Regions from separate parts of the Psychrobacillus sp. NPDC058041 genome, predicted to be linked through region 1. Evidence: a T-box and tRNA genes for the amino acid it is inferred to sense, from the RefSeq annotation. Region 1 holds a T-box; the other holds one or more tRNA genes.
What was found. The T-box of region 1 lies ahead of ACFVR1_RS15145 (valine--tRNA ligase). A T-box ahead of a tRNA ligase gene usually reads a tRNA of that ligase, here a tRNA-Val.
Positions count from the first base shown of each region.

Region 2: it encodes a tRNA-Val, which carries the amino acid that the T-box ahead of ACFVR1_RS15145 (valine--tRNA ligase) is inferred to sense. The anticodon was not compared.

Region 1 covers NZ_JBHVRO010000010.1:33,152-37,595, reverse strand. Annotated here, with positions in the region: gene hemL (glutamate-1-semialdehyde 2,1-aminomutase) at 1-713, shown strand, start outside; gene ACFVR1_RS15150 (hypothetical protein) at 803-1,462, shown strand; T-box leader at 1,688-1,913, shown strand; gene ACFVR1_RS15145 (valine--tRNA ligase) at 1,959-4,444, shown strand, end outside.
Region 2 covers NZ_JBHVRO010000008.1:104,746-109,189, reverse strand. Annotated here, with positions in the region: gene ACFVR1_RS13880 (endonuclease MutS2) at 1-1,531, opposite strand, end outside; tRNA gene ACFVR1_RS13875 (tRNA-Val) at 2,140-2,212, shown strand; gene ACFVR1_RS13870 (YjcZ family sporulation protein) at 2,603-2,725, shown strand; gene ACFVR1_RS13865 (hypothetical protein) at 2,914-3,090, shown strand; gene ACFVR1_RS13860 (DUF4822 domain-containing protein) at 3,458-4,420, opposite strand.

The sequences.
Region 1 (4,444 bases):
TCGAAAACTTCGGTGATGACTTAGCCGCAGTAATTGTAGAACCAGTTGCAGGAAACATGGGAGTTGTACCTCCGGTGGAAGGATTCTTAGAAGGCCTTCGTGAATTGACGGAACAATATGGAACTGTTTTAATTTTTGATGAAGTAATGACAGGATTCCGTGTTGGTTATAATTGTGCACAAGGATATTTTGGTGTTACGCCTGATTTAACTTGCCTCGGTAAAGTAATTGGTGGTGGTCTACCAGTTGGTGCTTTCGGTGGTAAACGTGAAATTATGGAAATGATTGCACCAAGTGGCCCTGTCTATCAAGCGGGAACACTTTCCGGTAATCCACTTGCGATGACCGCTGGATATGAAACACTGACACGTTTAACGGAAGATTCGTATAAGCATTTTATTAAACTTGGTGATTTACTTGAGAAAGGTTTCCGTGAAGCAGCAACTAAATATAATATCCCACATACTGTGAACCGTGCTGGATCTATGATTGGATTCTTCCTCACAAATGAGGATGTAATTAATTTCGATACTGCTAAAACATCTGATTTAGAACTGTTTGCTAAATATTTCCGTTTAATGGCCGAAGAAGGTGTTTATTTACCTCCTTCTCAATTTGAGGGATTGTTCTTATCAAGTGCACATACTGAAGAGCATATCGAAAAAACGGTACAAGCTTTCCATACTGTCTTCGAAAAACTTTCAAAAAAATAAAGAAGATAAAGTCTCATATTTATTTATGAGGCTTTTTCATATTTTAAGAAGTTCTTACATAAGTTGTCCTATATAAAGGAGGATGACAAATGGAAGTGAAAGTATGGGACGTAAAAGAACAGTTTCTTTTTCCAAAAAGCTTTGGAATACCAAAAGAAGTTAAAAAGGTAGAAGTTACCCCACAATACGAACATAAAGTAACAGGAGACTCTATTCAAATAATGGGGATCTATCATATCACATGTCATGTTGAATTCGAAGAAGGAGAACATGCACATCATGCTACAAGTGAGTTTACTCAAATTGAGGATTTGGATGTACAGGGCGAAGTAGGCTATTTTGAATATGCTGTGCCTATGAGTGTGGATATCGCAAAAGATAAAGTGAAAACTGGCAGTTCTCCAACTTTGAATGTTAAACATGTAAATACAAATACAACCGAGCATGCGTCTATTGAAATAGCTTGGTTAGTACGTTGTGAATACGAAGCTCCAGAAGAAAAGAAAATGGAAGTAGTGCAGGAATTAGTGAAAGAAGTAAAAAAAGAAGCAGAACATAAAGTACAACATGAAGTAGAACATGAATTAAAACAAGAAGTAAAACAAACAATTCCGAAAGAAACAGAACATGTAGAAAGCTCAAATGTTGTGGAATCGGAGCTTCAATTTATATTTAATCTAGATGATGGAATGTCAAAATTAACGTTTCCATCAAATTATGTCTCTATAAAACAAAAAGCAGAGCAATAACAAAAAAGCAAGTAAAAAGAAATCCCAAGTCGACGGTATGATTAATACACGTATTGTTTGAAACCCACAAACAGGAACAATAATTCCTTTGACGTAAAAACGTACTATTCGTAACCGCTCTGGGAGTAAATGAGGGTTATATCCTCTTCTCATCGTACATTCTCCTTTCACGTGAATTGACTTGACGACATAACATAAGATTAGGTACAATATGAACAACTAAATATTGATGCAAAGATTGGGAAGAGTAAAATGAATTGGTTATCGAAAGAAAGGAAACAATTTGCTGAAATGTTTCTGTTAATCACCGTTTGAAGGTAGCCCAGGAGCAACTTTTGTGAACGATTAGTAGCAAAAGTCGGTTTGAAGCCGTTATCTAATTGAGAGCGTGATGTGATATTTGCATCTGCGAATAAAGGTGGTACCGCGAACAAACTCCTTCGTCCTTTAGTGACGACAGGAGTTTTTTTATATTCTTTTTTAGGAGGAGCAAACTATGACAAATGAAACAAAAATGCCCACAAAGTACGATCCGAAATCGATCGAAAAAGGTCGCTATGAGTGGTGGCTAAAAGGAAAATTCTTTGAAGCGCATCCTGAAAGTGCGAAAGAACCGTATACAATTGTAATTCCCCCACCAAATGTTACAGGGAAATTACATTTAGGTCACGCTTGGGATACTACATTACAAGATATTCTAATACGTATGAAGCGTATGCAAGGATTTGATGCACTTTGGTTACCGGGAATGGACCATGCTGGAATTGCTACACAAGCAAAGGTAGAAGAAAAATTGCGTTCAGAAAATATTACACGTTACGATTTAGGGCGTGAAAAATTTGTAGAAGAAACTTGGAAGTGGAAAAAAGAGTATGCTGGGCATATTCGTGAGCAGTGGTCAAAACTAGGTCTTGGCTTAGACTATTCACGTGAACGTTTTACATTAGACGAAGGTCTTTCAAATGCTGTAAAAGAGGTATTTGTAAAGCTGTATAACAAAGGACTAATCTACCGCGGTGAATATATTATTAACTGGGATCCTGCAACCAAAACGGCTCTTTCTGATATCGAAGTAATCCATAAAGATGTACAGGGTGCATTCTATCATATGCAGTACCCACTTGCAGATGGTACTGGTTTTATAAATATTGCAACAACTCGACCAGAAACAATGCTTGGAGATACAGCAGTAGCTGTTCATCCAGAAGATTCTCGTTACAAACATCTTATTGGAAAAATGGTTAAACTTCCGATTGTTGGCCGTGAAATTCCAATAGTCGCGGATGACTATGTGGATATGGAATTTGGTAGTGGAGCAGTAAAAATTACGCCTGCACATGACCCAAATGACTTTGAAATTGGAAACCGCCATAATCTACAACGTATTTTAGTAATGAATGAAGATGGAACGATGAATAAAAATGCTGCTGGCTACGAAGGAATGGATCGTTTTGCTTGCCGTAAACAAATCGTAAAAGATTTGCAGGACGCTGGTGTATTATTCAAAATTGAAGAACATCTTCATTCTGTAGGTCATTCTGAGCGTAGTGGAGCAGTTGTTGAACCATATCTTTCTACGCAATGGTTTGTTAAAATGCAACCACTTGCAGACGAGGCTATTAAATTACAGCAAGCAGAAGGTAAAGTAAATTTTGTACCTGAACGATTTGAAAAAACGTATTTACAATGGATGGAAAATATTCATGATTGGTGTATTTCTCGTCAACTATGGTGGGGACACCGAATTCCTGCTTGGTACCATAATGAAACTGGAGAAGTGTATGTTGGACATGAAGCGCCAGCGGATGTTGAAAACTGGCGACAAGATGATGATGTATTAGATACATGGTTCTCCTCAGCTTTATGGCCATTCTCTACACTTGGTTGGCCAGATGCTGAGAATGAAGAATTTAAAAAATACTATCCAACAAATACTCTTGTAACTGGTTATGATATTATATTCTTCTGGGTTTCTCGTATGATTTTCCAAGGTATCGAATTTACTGGAACACGACCATTTGAGGATGTTCTGATTCATGGGTTAGTAAGAGCAGAAGATGGTCGAAAGATGTCGAAATCACTTGGAAATGGTATTGATCCAATGGAAGTGATAGATAAATATGGTGCTGATTCGCTTCGTTATTTCTTGAGTACTGGTTCTTCTCCAGGGCAAGATTTACGTTTTTCTACAGAAAAAGTAGAAGCAGTATGGAATTTTGCTAATAAAATTTGGAATGCGTCTCGTTTTGCATTAATGAATATGGATGGCTTAAAGTTTGATGAAATTAATTTAGAAGGTAAAAAGTCCGTTGCAGATGCATGGATTTTAACTCGCTTGAATGAAACAATAGACCAAGTAACAAGACTATCCGAAAAATATGAATTTGGCGAAGTGGGTAGAGCGCTATATAACTTCATTTGGGATGATATTTGTGACTGGTATATTGAGATGTCGAAACTTCCTTTAAATGGAGAAGATGAAGAAGCGAAGAAAATGACTCGGTCTGTTCTTGCCTATGTATTAGACAATACTATGCGCTTGTTACATCCATTTATGCCTTTCATTACGGAAGAAATTTGGCAAAACCTTCCGCATGAAGGAGAGTCTATTACATTAGCTCCTTGGCCTACTGTAAATGAGGCACTTTCCAATAAAGAAGATGCAGCGAGTATGAAATTATTAGCGGAAATAATCCGATCCGTTCGTAATATTAGAGCAGAAGTACAAACGCCAATGAGTAAAAAAGTACCATTGTACATCTCAGCTAAAGATAATGAAACTTTAACAGTATTAGAGGCAAATGCGAAGTATCTAGAACGCTTCTGCAATCCTGAGCCACTTGTAATTGGCCAAGGAATTGTGGCACCAGAGCAGTCAATGTCAGCAGTTGTTTCAGGAGCAGAATTATTCTTACCATTACAAGGACTAATTGACATTGATGCTGAGAAAGCCCGCTTAGAAAAAGAATTAGAAAAATGGGC
Region 2 (4,444 bases), on a different contig from region 1:
TTTTATTTTCTATATAGTACTGTGCTTTTTCTAGGACCTTTTCACGCAAATTCATTTTCCTAGAAATCCAAAGTGCATTACTGTCTCCTGATTTACCAATTAAAAGCTTATACATAGGCTCTAATGCTTCACTGTTGAATTGCATAGCAGCATTCATAAAATCACTATGAATTTCCGAGTAACGTTTAATTTCACCATAGTGAGTTGTCGCAACTGTAATACATCCCATTTGATAAAATTCTTCGAGTATAGCGATAGCAAGTGCAGCACCTTCGTTTGGTTCAGTACCACTTCCAATTTCATCAAAAAGAAGAAGAGTGTTATTCGTCGATGCACTCATAATTTCTGAGATGTTTTTCATATGTGATGAAAAGGTACTAAGTGAATTTTCAATGCTTTGATTGTCACCAATATCCACAAATATATTATCAAAAATAGCTATTTCCGTACCTTCATCTGCCTCAATATGAAAACCTGACATGATAGCAAGTGATAGTATTCCTATTGTTTTCAGTACAACTGTCTTACCACCTGCATTAGGTCCTGTAATAATTAAGCTACGATAGTCTTTTCCAATTTCAAAGTCTAGAGGAACAATACTTCCAGACAAAAGAGGATGCTTACAATTCTTCAGCTTAATATAGCCATGATTATTTAATTTTGGCTCGATTCCATCCATTCTTTTACTAAACTTCGCTTTTGCAAAAATCATGTCATACTGGCCAATCAGTTCAATATTGATGTTGATTTGCCTAACTTCCTCGTAAATAGTTCCGGAAATAGTTGCTAAAATTTGGTATTCTTCCATCGATTCCTCCGACTTAAGCATTGCTAATTCTGCATTTAATTTAGAAATAGCTGCGGGCTCAATAAATACAGTTGACCCTTTAGAAGAAGATTCTATAATCGTTCCTTCCACCTGATTTTTAAAAGAAGCTTTTATAGGAATCGTAAAACGATCGTCTTTTTTACTTATAAAGAATTCTTGAATATATTCCTTATTGGCACTACTCTTTAGAAATTTATTTAGTTTTTCTTCTATTTTTTCTTCTGTCTTGGCAATATGATTTCGAATACGCTTTAATTCTTTACTGGCCTCCGAATCTACTCTATTTCCTCTAATGGAGTGATTTATAGTCTCTTCAATACTTCTAAGTTCCATCATGGAGTGGGAATAAGAATGTAATACTGGAGCAAAAAATTCTTTATCGATCATAAACTTCTTTATTGTTCTACAGCCTCTTAAAAAGTCAGATATAGCAACTAGCTCGGAAGGACCTAAAATCATTCCTTTTTCAAGCTTCTCCATCTGATGACTTATATTCGAAATACCTTTCAATGGAAGATGCCTTTCTGCATCTAGTAACTTCCTCGCCTCAGTCGTTTCATTCAATCTAATTTTAACAACTTTACTATTTGAACTTGGTTGAAGCTTATCTAGCAATTCCTTACCTAAACTACTTACGCAATGGAATTTCACCATTTCCTTTAGTTCGTTGTATTGTAATTTTTCATATGTCATTGTATTCATGTGTATTCCTCCTATAATAAATTCACAATACTTTCATATCTGATAATAAAAAAATGCCCGCAAGAATCTCTCCTACCTTTCCATTTTTACGGTAAAACCAAAAAATGGATAGAAAGCTCCTGCGGGCATTTGCCTTGTGAATTACAAGGCACTTTAATCGTCAACAAAAATGGAAGTACGAAAAAAGCATGGCAGGACAAATCCCGCCATGCTCTTCGTCTTAACACACAAATATGTTAAACGAGTATATGGAAAAGGAAGCAGTCTTCAGGTAGGTATCCACTATGTTAAGAAAACATTGTGGAACAAGGCACACTTAATAAACTGGAACAATACCAGTCATTAAATGCCTTATTAAACTAAATTAGTATTAGTTCATACCTACTTCTGACATACTTCACCACACCTTTTATAAGAATATTTTCAATATACCATCATTTAAAATAGTAGTCAATTCCTAGTAAACCTTTACGAACATCTAACAGTGTGTCCCTTTAACATCAAACCAGTAAATTAGCTCATCAGCAAAGGTATTGTAGGATTCGAATCAAACTTATATAATAGTATAAAGTAGCATTATTGTTATATTATCATCTACTTTAAATACCGGTCTTGTAGCTCAGTTGGGAGAGCACCACCTCGACAAGGTGGGGGTCGCTGGTTCGAGACCAGTCGGGACCATCATTATCTTAAGCCTGCAAACGTTGTTATTTCAATGTTTGCAGGCTTTTTCTTATGTTAGTATGACTTTGAATAGTGTTGTTAAAAGTATCTGCGATGTCGTTAGGATACACATTCCTAAACCTATCTAAAATAAGATTATTCAAATCACTTGAGGAAAAACTCGATTCATAATCTGCTATTGTAATACTTAATAAAATTTGCTCTTTATTTTCTTCTCTCTTCTCAATAGAATCCCTATACAATTAGAGTTTTTTCATGTTCGTAAAAATTAATATAAAGCTAGTGCTATCTATCACATTAGTCCAAGTCCATACATATTTTTGACATAACATATTATTAAGGATGTAATCTAGTAATCCTTAATCTAAATATTGGTGGTGAAAATATATGGGTTATGGAAATGGTTCATATGGCGGTGGCTATAGTAACACGGGTTCAACCTTTGTATTGATTGTCGTATTGTTTATTCTCCTTATCATCGTAGGCGCTTCTTTTATGAGAGATTACTAATCTCTATATGGTGAATAATATTTGATATTTTCCACTGCATTAAGTATTACCACCACGAATAATAAGGATAATGGGCAGGTTCAAGCAATCTGCCCTTTATTGATAATTGGACTGAGAAATATACAATATAAGGGAAATTATTTAGCATTGATTCAAATAATGTTCAAACTATAGACAGGAGGGATATTATGGAACCGTTTGTTATGAGAAATATGGGCCGCCGGATTATGGTGAGAGATAGAAGGGGTAGAAGACGCATCGGAATGATTGATGGATTTGTCCCAGGAAGAGGAATGTTTATACGAAATCGCTTTAGAAGAGAATTTATTCCTTTCTTCTTAATCGCAACTCTATTTTTAATATAAAATTAAGTTAGAGTGCGATTAGTACTACCTCTATTTCAAGCTATTATACAACTCTTCATGATGGTGTTTATTAGTATTTAGTAAACAAATAATTTCACCTACAACTATGTTGTTCTTTTATTGAACATGGTTGTAGGTGAAATTAAACTTGATGCTCCTCATCGTTGATGTTTTTCAGAAAGGTTTGCATTCTCAATGTAAATGATTCCATCCTCTATTCATTAAGATCTGTCTTTCATCAAAAAAAGTTCCGTAATTAAGAACTTTTTCTATACATTGTATTCATAAATTAACAATTATCAAACTGATATCAGTAAAACTATACGGAAACCATTCCCTACTAAATGCCAGGTCTAATTGAATTTTTTTATTTTGTGAATTCTAATTTAAACTTACCATCATAAGGAATATGCTCCACAAATATGGTTATTTCTTTTCCATCTTTATCCTTCCCTTTTCTTTTATATGTGAATTTATTTTTATTAAGCTCTGTTATCTCTAAAACTGCACCATATTTATTGACTCCTTGTGAAACGTTGGCTCTTATCTTATTTCCATGTACAACATTGAAATAACCGTAATCACCGCGACTTTCACCTGTTTTAGCAACAAAAAACTCATATTTATTTGTCATATTATCGTATCTTGCTAGACCTAAATAATTAGAATTATAATTTGATACATCGTTGCCCTTTTCATCTAAAGCAACTGTTCCTTGCCAGAGGGTGTCAGATAAAATTTTATCCCCATCTATATTTGTTACTATTTCTCCTGTGGAAGTATTCAAAGTTTTATCTGGATTAGTAAAAGAAAGATTTGTTTCCTTATAAGGGACATGATCAACGAACACTTCTATGTCGTTGCCATTAGTATCTTTACCCACTCTTTTATAAGTAAACTTATTTTTATTTAACTTTGTGATTTCGACAATAGCTTGATAATCCTTTGATTCTGAAATTAATACTCTCAACTTCCCATCGTTAGTGATAAAGAAAGTTCCATTATCGTCACGACTTTCTTTTGTCTTTTTATCAAAAAGTTCATACCTTGATGTTTCATTGTCATATTTCGCAAGGCCAATAAAGTTTGCGTTCTCTTTTGTTAAATCATTATTGTCTTTATCATATACTTTTGTACCTTGCCAATTTGTGCTACTAAGAATTTTAGTCAATTCCTGTCCTGTGGTTAACTTATTTTCTTTTTTATCTTCTTTAGCAATTTGTTCTTGCTTCTGAGCACTTTGTTTATTTTGTGCGTTTGAATTACACCCAGTTATCACCAAGGATAACCCGAGTATTATAGATGCTAATATGTTCTTTCTCTTGTTCATTTTGTTGTCTCCTTAGTAGTCATA